3 regions of the Pseudomonas sp. Marseille-Q5115 genome follow, and region 2 is predicted to be linked to each of the others. Evidence: predicted binding sites of a transcription regulator. Region 2 holds the regulator's gene; each other region holds the start of a gene.

The links. Region 2 encodes FliA, which starts transcription of late flagellar genes. Its sites were predicted from a motif close to CTAAAGTTTNNNNNNNNNNNGCCGNTAA; they were not measured.
Region 1: the regulator FliA is predicted to act here: its motif matches at 1,615-1,642, upstream of LG385_RS08135 (methyl-accepting chemotaxis protein).
Region 3: the regulator FliA is predicted to act here: its motif matches at 1,605-1,632, upstream of LG385_RS11230 (methyl-accepting chemotaxis protein).

The regions. Positions count from the first base shown of each region.
Region 1 is NZ_CAKAKI010000001.1:1,739,187-1,743,377, forward strand. Features, by position in the region: gene LG385_RS08125 (J domain-containing protein) at 115-531, opposite strand; gene LG385_RS08130 (transporter substrate-binding domain-containing protein) at 712-1,593, shown strand; gene LG385_RS08135 (methyl-accepting chemotaxis protein) at 1,696-3,318, shown strand; gene LG385_RS08140 (LysR family transcriptional regulator) at 3,392-4,191, opposite strand, start outside.
Region 2 is NZ_CAKAKI010000001.1:993,169-997,359, reverse strand. Features, by position in the region: gene LG385_RS04755 (chemotaxis protein CheA) at 1-637, opposite strand, end outside; gene LG385_RS04750 (protein phosphatase CheZ) at 723-1,511, opposite strand; gene LG385_RS04745 (chemotaxis response regulator CheY) at 1,532-1,906, opposite strand; gene fliA (RNA polymerase sigma factor FliA) at 2,097-2,840, opposite strand; gene fleN (flagellar synthesis regulator FleN) at 2,837-3,670, opposite strand; gene flhF (flagellar biosynthesis protein FlhF) at 3,848-4,191, opposite strand, start outside.
Region 3 is NZ_CAKAKI010000001.1:2,444,387-2,448,577, forward strand. Features, by position in the region: gene LG385_RS11230 (methyl-accepting chemotaxis protein) at 1-1,558, opposite strand, end outside; gene LG385_RS11235 (hypothetical protein) at 1,709-1,891, opposite strand; gene LG385_RS11240 (glucose/quinate/shikimate family membrane-bound PQQ-dependent dehydrogenase) at 1,995-4,191, opposite strand, start outside.

The DNA.
Region 1 (4,191 bases), 750 kb from region 2:
CTCCTCGTTACCGCTGCGAATCAGCGTTAAGTTAGGCTCCCAAGTCGCTGGGAACACCGGGTAATGTTCATAGACTCACCCCTGTAGCGATAATTCCCGAAAGCGTTGTGCGGTTCAGCGCCGCCACGAAACGGTAGCGGGCGGCTTGGCCTGGCTGGTGAACTGGCTTGCCAATCCCATACCCAGGCCGAAAGCCAGCACCAGCGCGAGGCCAACCCAAACGCGGCGAGGGGTGGGGGAGGCTGCCTTGGCACTGGCTTTGCCGGGTGCCCCCAGTTGTGCCAGCTGCGCACGCAGGCGCTGTTCCTTTTGGGAAGCGATCCATGCATCGTGCCGCGCCCGCTGTTCGGGGTCGTTGAGCACGGCGTACGCCTCGTTGATCAGCCGTACGATCCGTTCGGCGTCGGTGTCTCCCGGGTTTCGGTCCGGGTGATGCTTCTGCATCAGCGCCTTGTACGCGGCGCGGATGACTTCCGGCGGGGCGTTGCGTGCCACCCGCAGGTTGGCGTAATGAGTGGGGACTTCGGGCATTTATAGTATTCCGTCCGGGTGGCCGTCCGCGCAGGTGCCTGGGGGTGATCGCCAGGGCGAGGGGCGGCGTGCAAGCGTATCGGCGCTGTTACATGAAACTTTATCCCCGTTACCAAAGTGGTGTTTGCCGGCATCCGCGCCTAGGCTTCACAGCGACATAACTGCGTGGGACCAAACCGAATGTGTTGTAAGCGTCGTCTGCTGCCACTGGCTTTTGCCTTGGTACAGGGCACTGCCCTGGCCACGGGCGTGAGCGGCGTCAAGCCCACTGTCCGGTGGATGACCGTGGATTTTCCGCCACTATTCATGGTCACCGGCCCTGGGCACGGCGTAGGCGATTATGCTCAGGGTATCGCCGTGGCCAGGCTTGGCGATTACGAGCATCAGCTTCAGGCCGTGCCGCCCAATTACCAGCGGATAGAACAGGAAATGAAAGCCCGCGGTGACGTGTGCTTTGCCGGCTTTCTGAAAACCGCCGCGCGTGAACGGTTTATGGTGTTCAGCGAGCCTTACCTGATGATGCTGCCCATTCAGCTGTTCGTCCCGGCCGACCACCCGCAGCCGCCCGCGACCGATAGCGCGGTGGACCTGGCCGGCCTGTTGGCGGCAGGTACGTTCCGCCTCGGCATACTCGGCGGCAGGCGATATGGCGCTTCGGTGGACCCCGTCATAGACACCTACAAGGACAGCCCCTCCGTATACCGTCGCTATTCCAAGGACCAGCTCGGCGGCCTGGTCAGCATGATGGCGGCTCATGAGCATGGGCTGGACGGCATTCTGGCCTACCCCAGCGAGATCACCTACCTGCAAAAGCAGCCCAAGGCCACGCCGCTGGCGCTTCGCGCTTACCCGCTCAAGGGCGCGCCCGCCTTCATGTATGGGTATTTTGCGTGTTCCAACAGTGATCTCGGCCGTGCGGTGATCGCGGGCATCAACCAGACCATCCCCGGGATACGCGCGCAAGTGGCCGAGATTTACTCGCACGATCTCACCCCGGAGACCCGCGCTTCATACCTGCACCTGCTACACAAAGAGTGGGGGGTGGAGCTGGCGACCAATTAACGCCGGGCTTGGGGGCCATGGCTAAAGTTCGACAGTGTGGGGCCGATAGACAGAGCACTGGAAACCTGCCCGTGTGCCCGCCGCCTACCTCGGACCCTTGCCATGCTCAGAAAAATAAAGATTGCCCACCGTACGCTGTTGTTTTTTGCCCTGGTGGCGCTGTTGCTGGCCGCCGTTGGCGCCTTCAGCCTGATGAAGATGGCCGCCATTCGCGCCTCGGGCGCGACTGTCGAGAACCATTGGATGCAGAGCCAGGCCACCGCCGATAACATCGCGCTGAGCTTCGCCCGCATCCGCGTGGAATCCCTGCGCCAACTGGCCTTTAAAGACCCTGAGACCTACCGCAAGAGCGACGATCTGGTGGCTGCGTCCATTCAGGACATCAAGCGATTGTTGCAGCAATACGAAGCATTGATTGCAAGCCCCGAGGAGCGTCAGGTGTTCAACGCGGCACGGGACACTTTTGGCCAGTACGCCAGCAAGCTCGATGAGCGCCAGCGCTCTATCGCGGCCAGCGCACCCGAGAGTGTGATGGGCCCGATCAACCAGGCCCTTGCAGGCCTGGGCCCGGTGTTGAATGAAAAGCTGTCGGCCCTTCGTGACTTCAACCAGGCGGGTGCCACACGCGCCGCCGCCTATTCCGACGATACCTACAGCAGCGCACGCAGCGTGATCATCGGCGCTATCATCGCCGCGCTCGCCGCGACTCTGGTACTGGCCCTTATGCTTACGCGCAGCATCATTACGCCGATCCGCCAGGCCGTCGGTTTCGCCGATGGCATTGCTCAGGGCAACCTCAGCGGCACCATCCAGCGCGAAGGTGATGATGAAGCCACGCAACTGTTTGCCGCACTCGGCACCATGCAGGCCAACCTGCGTGAAACCATCGGGCAGATCGGCGAATCGGCTCACCAACTGTCTGCTGCCGCTGAAGAAATGAGCGCCGTGATGGAGGAGAGTACCCGTGGTATGCAGCGCCAGAACGACGAGATCGAACAGGCCGCCACGGCGGTTAACCAGATGACCGCCGCGGTGGAAGAGGTTGCCACCAACGCGGTGTCCACCTCCGAAGCGTCCCAGGTTTCGAGCCGATCGGCCGAGCAGGGGCGAGTGCAGTTGACCGACGCCATTGCCTCCATCCAGTCGCTCACCGACGACGTGATGAGCGCCTCCGAGCGCGCCGCGGCACTGGCTACCCAAACCCGAAGCATCAGCACCGTGCTGGACGTGATCCGCGCGGTCGCCGAGCAAACCAACCTGCTGGCCCTCAATGCCGCGATCGAAGCGGCGCGTGCCGGCGACGCAGGGCGCGGGTTCGCCGTGGTAGCCGATGAAGTGCGTGCACTGGCTCACCGTACGGGCGAATCCACCCGTGAAATCGAGAACATGATCGGCAGTATCCAGCAGGGCACCGGGCTGACCGTGGACGCCTTGCAGCACAGCGCCGAGCGCGCCCGCACCACCATGGACAAGGCCAACGCCGCCGGCCAGGCCCTTGGCGCAATCACCGAAGCCGTGGCCAGTATCAACGACCGCAACCTGTTGATCGCCAGCGCCTCGGAAGAACAGGCCCAGGTGGCCCGCGAAGTGGACCGCAGCCTGGTGAGCATCCGCGACCTGTCGGTGCAAACCGCCACTGGCGCTCAGCAAACCAGCGTGGCCACCCACGAACTGGCGCGGCTGGCGACCGACCTCAACGGCCTGGTGAAGCGCTTCTCGCTGTAAGCCTTGGCTTCCCGCAGACTGGACTCAACCTCTGTAGGAGGCCTCTAACTCCTGTGGGAAGCGAACAAGGGCTTCAAACCGCCCCGCGTATGGCGTGTATCAACATGCCGCACGCGGGGTTGTCGTTGTCTTCCCGCCAGATCAGGTGCAGCTCGCTCTGTACCCCTTCACCCAGTTCCATCTCGTGGAACACCACGTCCTTGAACACTACATTGGTGGCGCAGCGGGGCACGAAGGCTAGCCCCAGGCCGGCGTTCACCAAGGCCAGGATGGTCAATGACGAACCCAGCCATTGTACGTAGTCGGGCGTAACCCCAGCCGAACGAAACATGCCGGTGAGCAGTTCGTTGAACGGGGCATAGGCCGCGTGGGAGTACATCAGGAACGGTTGCCCTTGCAGGTCTGTAACCTCTACCCGGGCCCGTCTGGCAAGGGGGTGCGCTGTGTTCACCGCCAGCACGAACGGTTCGCGCACCAGCCGTTCGCTGCAAAACCCTGGCTCGGGCAGTGGCGCCCGTGCAATGCCCAGGTCCAGACGCCGCGCCCGCAAGGCTTCCTGCTGTTGTGCGGTGTTCATCTCCGTGAGGGCGATGTTCACGTGAGGCTGTTGCACCCGTGCCTCGGCGATCACCTTGGGCAGGAATTCGTACACCGCGCTGCCCACGAACCCTACCGTTACCGAGCCAATATCCCCGGCCGCAAAGCGCCGTGCGGAAACCGCGGCCATCTCGGCGCGCTCCAGCAGGTTCTGCGCTTCCAAAAAGAACGCCCGGCCTGCCGCCGTCAGGGCGACGGTTCGGGTATTGCGGGTCAGCAGCGCCACGCCCAGCTGATGTTCGAGCAGCTGGATCTGCCGGCTAAGCGGGGGCTGGG
Region 2 (4,191 bases):
CGTCCCCGCCCCCAGGCGCTGCTGGCGCCGGCGCTGCGGCCGCAGCAGGCATGGCTTCAGGCGCGAATTGGCCCTTGCCATGGAGCTGGTCGAGCAGCGATTCGAATTCGGCGTCGGTGATGTCGTCACTGCCGCTGGCAGGCACTGAAACATCGTCCAGGCTCTGCACGAGCGCCTCGAACTCGTTTTCATGCCTGGGCGCAGAGGCGGCCACTGGCGCCGGTGCTTCTACTGCTGGTGCGGCGCCAGCGGGTTCCGCCAGGCGGGCCAGGGCAGCAAGCAGCTCCGGGGTAGCCGGGGTAAGGGGGGCACGTTCGCGGACTTGCCCGAACATGCTGTTGACGGTGTCGAGCGCTTCAAGCACTACGTCCATCAGCTCGGAGTCTACGCGGCGTTCGCCCTTGCGCAGAATGTCGAACACGTTCTCGGCGATATGGCAGCATTCGACCAGCTCATTGAGCTGGAGAAAGCCGGCGCCGCCTTTAACGGTATGAAAACCACGAAAAATCGCATTAAGCAGATCCGCGTCGTCGGGGCGGCTTTCCAGCTCCACCAACTGTTCGGACAACTGCTCGAGGATCTCGCCGGCCTCTACCAGGAAGTCCTGGAGGATTTCTTCATCGGCGCCGAAGCTCATTTGGGTGCTCCCTGGAATTTTGTAAGTGGCATCCGGCCCGGATAGCGCGATTCAGCGCCGGTTCGATGACGCTTCCAGACCAGGCTCAGAAGCCCAGGCTGGAAAGCAGATCATCCACATCGTCCTGGCCGGATACGACGTCTTCACGCTTATCGGCATGAATCTGCGGACCTTCACCCCGGGAGAGGTCTTTTTCAGTAATTTTTTCGTCCAGCAGGCTTTCAGGGTCATGCTGGATACCCGCGAAGCGGTCTACCTGGCTGGCCATGAGCACCAGCTTGAGCAGGTTGGACTCCACGTCAGTCACCAGCGCGGTGACGCGCTTGATCACCTGGCCGGTGAGGTCCTGATAGTCCTGTGCAAGCAGGATGTCGTTGAGATGGGCCGAGATAGCCGTGGCATCGCTTTCACTGCGTTGCAGAAAGCCATCCACGCGCTTTACCAGCTCGCGGAACTCGCCCGCATCCACCTCGCGGCGCATGAACCGCTGCCAGTCGGCGCGCACAGCGCGAGCCTCTTCAGCCAGGCCATGAACCACCGGCGTGCTTTGCTCCACCAGGTCCATGGTACGGTTGGCGGCGTTCTCGGTCAGGCGAACCACGTAGTCCAGCCGCTCGGTGGCATCGGTGATCTGCGAAACCTCCTCGGCCTTGGGCGAGCGAGGATCGATCTGGAAGTTGACGATAGCGCTGTGCAATTCGCGGGTAAGCTTGCCCACTTCCTGGTACAGCCCACGGTCCCGCGTTTGGTTCAATTGGTGAATCAACTGCACGGCGTCGCCGAAGCGGCCCTTTTCGAGGCTCTCCACCAACTGACGCGCATGGATTTTCAGGGTGGACTCGAAGTCCCCCAACGGCAGATTACTGGACTCCATAGCGCCCCCTGTGCGGCCTCTCAGCTGTTGACGCGCTCGAAGATTTTCTCGATCTTCTCTTTCAGCACCTGCGCGGTGAAGGGCTTGACCACATAGCCGTTGACGCCAGCCTGGGCCGCTTCGATGATTTGTTCACGCTTGGCTTCAGCGGTCACCATCAGCACTGGCAGGTGCTTGAGACGCTCATCTGCGCGCACGGTGCGCAGCAACTCGATACCGGTCATGCCCGGCATGTTCCAGTCGGTTACCAGGAAGTCGAAGGCGCCGCTTTGCAGCATGGGCAAAGCCGTATTGCCGTCGTCCGCTTCCGAGGTGTTGGTGAACCCCAGGTCGCGCAACAGGTTTTTAATGATCCGCCTCATCGTCGAAAAATCGTCAACGATCAGGATTTTCATGTTCTTGTCCAAGTAGACCTCCAAGCAGTCTCAAACGCGCCCACTCCGGGACGCGCAGTCAATCGAATCCGTTTACACCTGTACCTGCATGACTGCCTGAGCAGGCGTGGCGGGCGGTGATATCACATTGCCGCCGCACCGTTCCAGCACTCTCTGAAAAATTTGCGGGCCAGCCCCCGGGCCAGCGATGTCAGCGGGCGCGCCAGTCACCCAGGCGGCTGCGCAAACGCGCCGCGCACTGGCTATGCAACTGGCTCACACGAGACTCGCTCACCCCCAGTACTTCACCGATTTCCTTGAGGTTCAGTTCCTCGTCGTAATACAGCGACAGCACCAGGCGCTCCCGCTCGGGCAAGTTGGCAATGGCGTCAGCCAGTGCGCCCTGGAAGCGCTCGTCCTCCAGCCCGCGCGCGGGTTCGCCGCTGTGGCTGGCGCCGCCCTCGTGCAGGCCTTCATGCTCGCCGTCCTGCAACAGGTCGTCGAAACTGTACAGCCGGCTGCCCAAGGTATCGTTCAGCATCGAGTAATATTCCTCGATGCTGACCTTGAGTTCGGCAGCAACCTCGTGATCTTTAGCCTCACGACCGGTACGCGCTTCAATTTTGCGAATCGCGTCGCTCACGGTGCGGCTGTTGCGGTGGACGGAGCGCGGTGCCCAGTCGCCTTTGCGCACTTCGTCGAGCATCGCGCCGCGGATGCGGATACCGGCATAGGTCTCGAAACTCGCGCCCTTGCTGGAGTCGTACTTGTTGGCCACCTCGAGCAGGCCGATCATGCCGGCCTGGATGAGGTCTTCGACCTGTACGCTCGCGGGCAATCGCGCCAGCAGGTGATAGGCAATGCGCTTGACCAGAGGCGCATAGCGCTCGATCAGCTCATGCTGCTGCGACTGCCGAGAGGCGTTGTTGTACATCCGGTATCCACTGGCGCTCATGAGACAGGCCCCGCACTGGTTTGCTGTACCAAACGTTCGACGAAGAATTCCAGGTGCCCCCGCGGGTTGGCGGGCAGCGGCCAGGTATCGACTTTCTGAGCGATGGCCTTGAAGGCCAGCGCGCATTTCGAGCGCGGGAACGCTTCATATACGGCCCGCTGTTTCTGTACGGCCTTGCGCACGGTTTCGTCGTACGGCACCGCGCCTACGTATTGGAGCGCTACATCAAGGAAACGATCGGTTACCTTGGTGAGCTTGGCGAACAGGTTGCGCCCTTCCTGCGGGCTCTGGGCCATGTTGGCCAGCACGCGGAAGCGGTTCATGCCGTAGTCGCGGTTCAGCAGTTTGATCAAGGCGTAGGCATCGGTGATGGAAGTGGGCTCATCGCACACCACCAGCAGCACTTCCTGGGCGGCGCGCACGAAGCTCACTACCGAGTCGCCGATACCGGCCGCGGTGTCGATCACCAGTACGTCCAGGTTATCGCCGATCTCGCTGAAGGCCTGGATGAGGCCGGCGTGTTGCGCCGGGGTCAGATGGACCATGCTCTGGGTACCCGAGGCCGCCGGTACGATGCGTACCCCGCCCGGCCCCTGCAAGAGCACATCGCGCAGGTCGCAACGGCCCTCGATCACATCGGCGAGCGTGCGCTTGGGCGTGAGCCCCAGCAACACGTCGACGTTGGCCAGGCCAAGGTCGGCGTCCAGCAGCATCACCCGCCGGCCGAGTTCGGCCAGTGCCAGCGATAGGTTCACTGACACGTTTGTCTTCCCGACGCCGCCCTTGCCGCCGGTCACCGCGATCACCTGTACGGGATGCATGCTGCCCATTCGTTCTTTACCCTGTCACTGAGACGCTGGCTGCACCACGGCCCGCTTCGCCATCGAACAAGCCATTCGGCGAGCTGGCACAGCGTGTGGTGAAGGTAGGTTCCAAGCCAAACAGCGGCCTTTCGGACCCGCTGTCGCGCAACCAATTGCGCATGCATTCATTCATGTTCATTCCCCTCAGCCCGCACGTTTGCTGGGGCTGTGGTAGAGGTCAGCGAACATATCGGCCATGGCCTCTTCGCTGGGCTCTTCCTGCATTTGTACGCTCACCGCGCGGCTGACCAACTGATGCTTGCGGGGCAAATGAAGGTCATCCGGAATACGCGGGCCATCGGTAAGGTAGGCCACCGGCAGCTCGTGGCTGATCGCCAGGCTCAATACCTCGCCGAGGCTCGCCGTTTCGTCGAGCTTGGTGAGGATACAGCCTGCGAGGCCGCAACGCTTGTAACTATGGTAGGCCGCGGTCAAAACCTGCTTCTGGCTGGTGGTTGCCAGCACAAGGTAGTTGCGCGCGCGGATGC
Region 3 (4,191 bases), 1.5 Mb from region 2:
TGGCCGCATGGGTTTGCTCGGCGCCTGCTGAGGTTCTGATCGACAGGTCACGGATGCGCACGAGGTTACGGTCAACCTCTCTGGCCACCTGAGCCTGTTGCTCGGCGGCACTGGCGATCACCACGTTGCGCTCGTCGATTGCCGACACGGCAACCGAAATACTGCTCAACGCATCCTTGGCCGCATGGGCCTGCTCCTGGGTAACCCGGGCCTGGTCGGCACTGGTCAGCAAGGCATCTACCGTCTGTGTGGTGCCGGCACGGATGCTGGAGATCATCGACTCGATTTCCCGGGTGGACTCACCCGTACGGCTGGCCAACGAACGTACTTCATCGGCGACTACCGCGAACCCACGCCCCGCTTCGCCCGCGCGGGCAGCCTCGATGGCGGCGTTCAGCGCCAACAGGTTGGTTTGCTCGGCCACGGCGCGGATCACGTCCAGCACCTTGGTGATGCCGTGGGCTTGCTCGGCCAGGTTGCGGGCGTGTTCGGAAGCGCCCAATACGTTGTCGGTCAGCGAACCAATGGCCGAGAGGGTATCGCCCAACTGGCCTTGGCCGCGGAGCGCCGTTTCGCTCGCCGTTCGGGTTTGCGACGAGGCTGAGGTTGCGTTGGAGGCAACTTCGTCTACCGCTTGGCTCATCTCGGTCACGGCTGTGGCGGCCATCTCGATCTCGTCGTTCTGCTGGGCCAGCCCGGTCGCGCTTTCGCTCATCACCGCACTCATCTCCTCGGTGGACGAGGCCAGCTGCTGGGCCGACAGCATGATCCGCTCCAACGTATCCCTCAGCGTACCCTGCATCGACGCCATGGCCTGCAGCAGCAACGCCGCTTCGTCGGTGCCGCGGGTGTCGAGCCGCGCGGTCAGGTCGCCCGCGGCGATATTCTGGGCCGCAGCGACGGCGCTTTCGATCGGCCGGATCAGGCTACGGGTGAGGCGCCACGACAGCAGAACCGTCAGTGCCAGCGCCAGTACGATGGCCGCCAGGGTCACCGAGCGGGACTCGCCGTACAGGGCGTCGCCATTGTGGTTGTGCTCGCGGGACTCGTCGATGTTTTCCTGCTGAAGCGCCGCGGACAGCTCGTTCATCCGAGTGCCGGCGTCGGTCATGGTATGGGTGAAATAGTCGCGTGCAGCATCCACATCACCGGCGCTCACCAGGGCAGCTACATGGTCAGCCTGTTGCATGTAGGCGGTGTATAGCGTGAACAGCTGATCGTAGCTGGACTGCTCGATCTGGCTTCCGATCATTGGCCGGTAGGCCTTGAACAGCTCATCGAGCGTGTTGCCGATCTTGTGCAGCCCTTGCAGGGTTTCGCCCGCCGTGGCAGGAACCGCAACCATGCGCAATACCTGAATACGTACCCGCGCCAGTTGCAGCGCGATGGCGTCGCTGGCGATGATGCCAGGAACGTTCTCCTCCGAAACCAGTTTGGCTTGCGCGCGAATACCCGCCATCTGGTACAAGCCGAACAGGCCGAGGGCGGCCAACACGAAGGCAATGAGGCCAAAACAGACAACGCTGCGTTTGGCAATTTTGAGGGATCGCAGGTTCATGAGAGGTTCCGTGGCTCAAGCGGCGAAGCACGCCGGGTATGCACGGTTAGCGGCAAAGGCAGGGGAAAGTTTAGGCAGGGATGGCGCGGGTGGATGGAAGGTAAAACGGCTCGGCCCCGCAACAAGCGAGGCCGAGGCTACCAAGCGTACTCAGACGGCATTGCCCGGCGATGGCTCTTCATCATCGTCCACCGGTGGGGTCACCGGCGCTTCGTTGCCATCGCCCTGCTCGACATCCGACGAACCGCCTTCTTCATCGAGCAGCTCCTCGTCGCTGTCCGCACCTGCTGGACCTGGGTACGGGCTTGCTGTGCCATTGTCGTCATTAACCATGATCACTCTCCTGTGCACAGCGCAGAAGATCCGCGCTCAAGGTTGTGAGCGCAGCGGGAGGCCACTAGTGCCTCCCGCTGGACCAGCGGCACATCCTTTCTTGTCAGTCCTTCTCCGGCAATGCGTAGGCAATCACATAATCGCCACGATCAGGCGACTGCCGCGCCCCACCGGCGGTGATCACCACGTACTGCTTGCCGGTCTTTGGCGACACGAAGGTCATCGGGCCGCCTTGGCTGCCCACCGGCAGGCGGGCTTTCCAGGCTTCTTCCCCGGTGGCCGAGTTGAACGCACGCAGGTAGTAATCCTGGGTACCGGCGATAAACACCAGGCCACCCTGGGTAGACAAGGTACCGCCCAAGGTAGGCATGCCGATGGGCAGCGGCAGCCCCATCTTGATCCCCAGCGGGCCGGTGTCCTGAACAGTACCCACCGGCACCTGCCAAGCGATCTTGCGGGTTTTCAGGTCCACTGCGCTCAACGTGCCAAACGGCGGCGCCTGGCAAGGAATGCCGGCCAGGGACAGGAAGCGGTTCTTGTTCACAGCATAAGGCGTGCCTTTGAGCGGCACCGCACCCATGCCGGTGTTGATCGCTTCGCCACCGGACGAGGCCCGGGCCTCACGCTCGGCGGGCACCATCTGAATCCACAGGCCCAGGCGCATGTCGTTGACGAAAATGAAGCCGTGTACCGGGTCGGTGGAGACGCCGCCCCAGTTCATGCCGCCCAGTGAGCCCGGGAAGCTCAGGGACACATCAGTGCCCGGCGCGGTGTACAGGCCGTCATAACGCATTTTCTTGAACGAGATACGGCACAGCATCTGGTCGAACGGGGTGGCGCCCCACATGTCCGACTCAGTCAAGTGCTGCGCACCGATCTGCGGCATGCCCACCGAACGCGGCTGGGTAGGCGAGTACGGTTCGTTCGGGATGTCCGCCGCCTTCACCGGCACTTCCTGCACGTCGGTCAGCGGCTTGCCGGTGGCGCGGTCCAGCACATAGATCTGCCCGGCCTTGGTACCGATCACCACGGCTGGCACCTTGCTGCCGTCGGCCTGAGGGAAGTCGATCAAGGTCGGCTGCATTGGCAGGTCGAAGTCCCAGAGGTCGTTATGGACGGTCTGGAATACCCACTTCTCGTCGCCGGTCGTAGCGTTCAACGCCAGCACCGACGCGCCGTACTTGTGGTTGAGCTCGGTGCGTTTCACGCCATAAATGTCGGTGGACGGGCTGCCCATCGGCAGGAACACGGTGTTGGTGGCTGGATCATAAGACATCGGTGCCCAGCTGTTGGGCGTACTGCGCACGTAGGTGCTGTCGTTCGCCGGCGCTTGCTTGTCCTGCGGGTTGCCCGGGTCGAAGGCCCAGCGCATGGCGCCGGTGACCACATCGAAACCACGGATCACACCGCCAGGCATGTCAGCCTGCACGTTGTCAGCCACGCGACCACCCACCACCACGGTGGTGCCGGCCATCAAGGGCGGCGAGGACAGTTGGTAGTAGGAGTCCGGCACGCTGCCCAAGCCGGCCTTGAGGTCTACCTGGCCGTTGTCACCAAAGCCCTGACAGAATTCACCAGTGTCGGCATCCACAGCGATCAGCCGCGCGTCGATGGTGTTGGTGAGCAGGCGACGCTGGCAGTTGGCGCCAGCCGGGATCGAGACCGGGGTGGCTGGCGTGCTGGAGTCAGCAGGCTGCGCCACGGCGGCGCTGGCATCGAAATAGGCCAGCCCGCGGCAACGCTGCCACACGGCGGATTTGGCATTGATCTGCCGCTTCCACAGCTCTTTGCCGGTATCGGCGTCGAGCGCGATCACGTTGTTGTGCGGGGTGCAGATAAATACCTTGTCGCCCACTTGCAGAGGGGTGAGCTGGTCTTCCGCGCCATTGCCATCGCTGATGGCCACGTCACCGGTGTGATAGGTCCAGGCCGGGACCAGCTTGGACACGTTGTCCCGGTTGATCTGGTCCAGCGCGGCGAACCGGCTGCCGCCTGCATCGTTACCGTAGTTGTCCCAGTTTTTCTGCGCCTTGGCCGGATCGACCTTGGTCAGCCCCGGGCCGTCACCGCTGGGCGATACCGGGCTGTGCGGCAGGAACATGCCCCAGAAGCCCGCTGCCAGTGCGATGACCAGCACGGCGCTGAGGCCGTAGCCCAGGCGCCCGCCAACCAACCCATTGGATTTGCGCAGCGAAGGGTAAACCAGTGCTACCACCAGGCTGAGCACGCCCAGCGCGAACAGCCGCGAAACCAGGGGCCAGAAGTTCAGCCCCGCATCCACGACTGCCCACACAATGGAC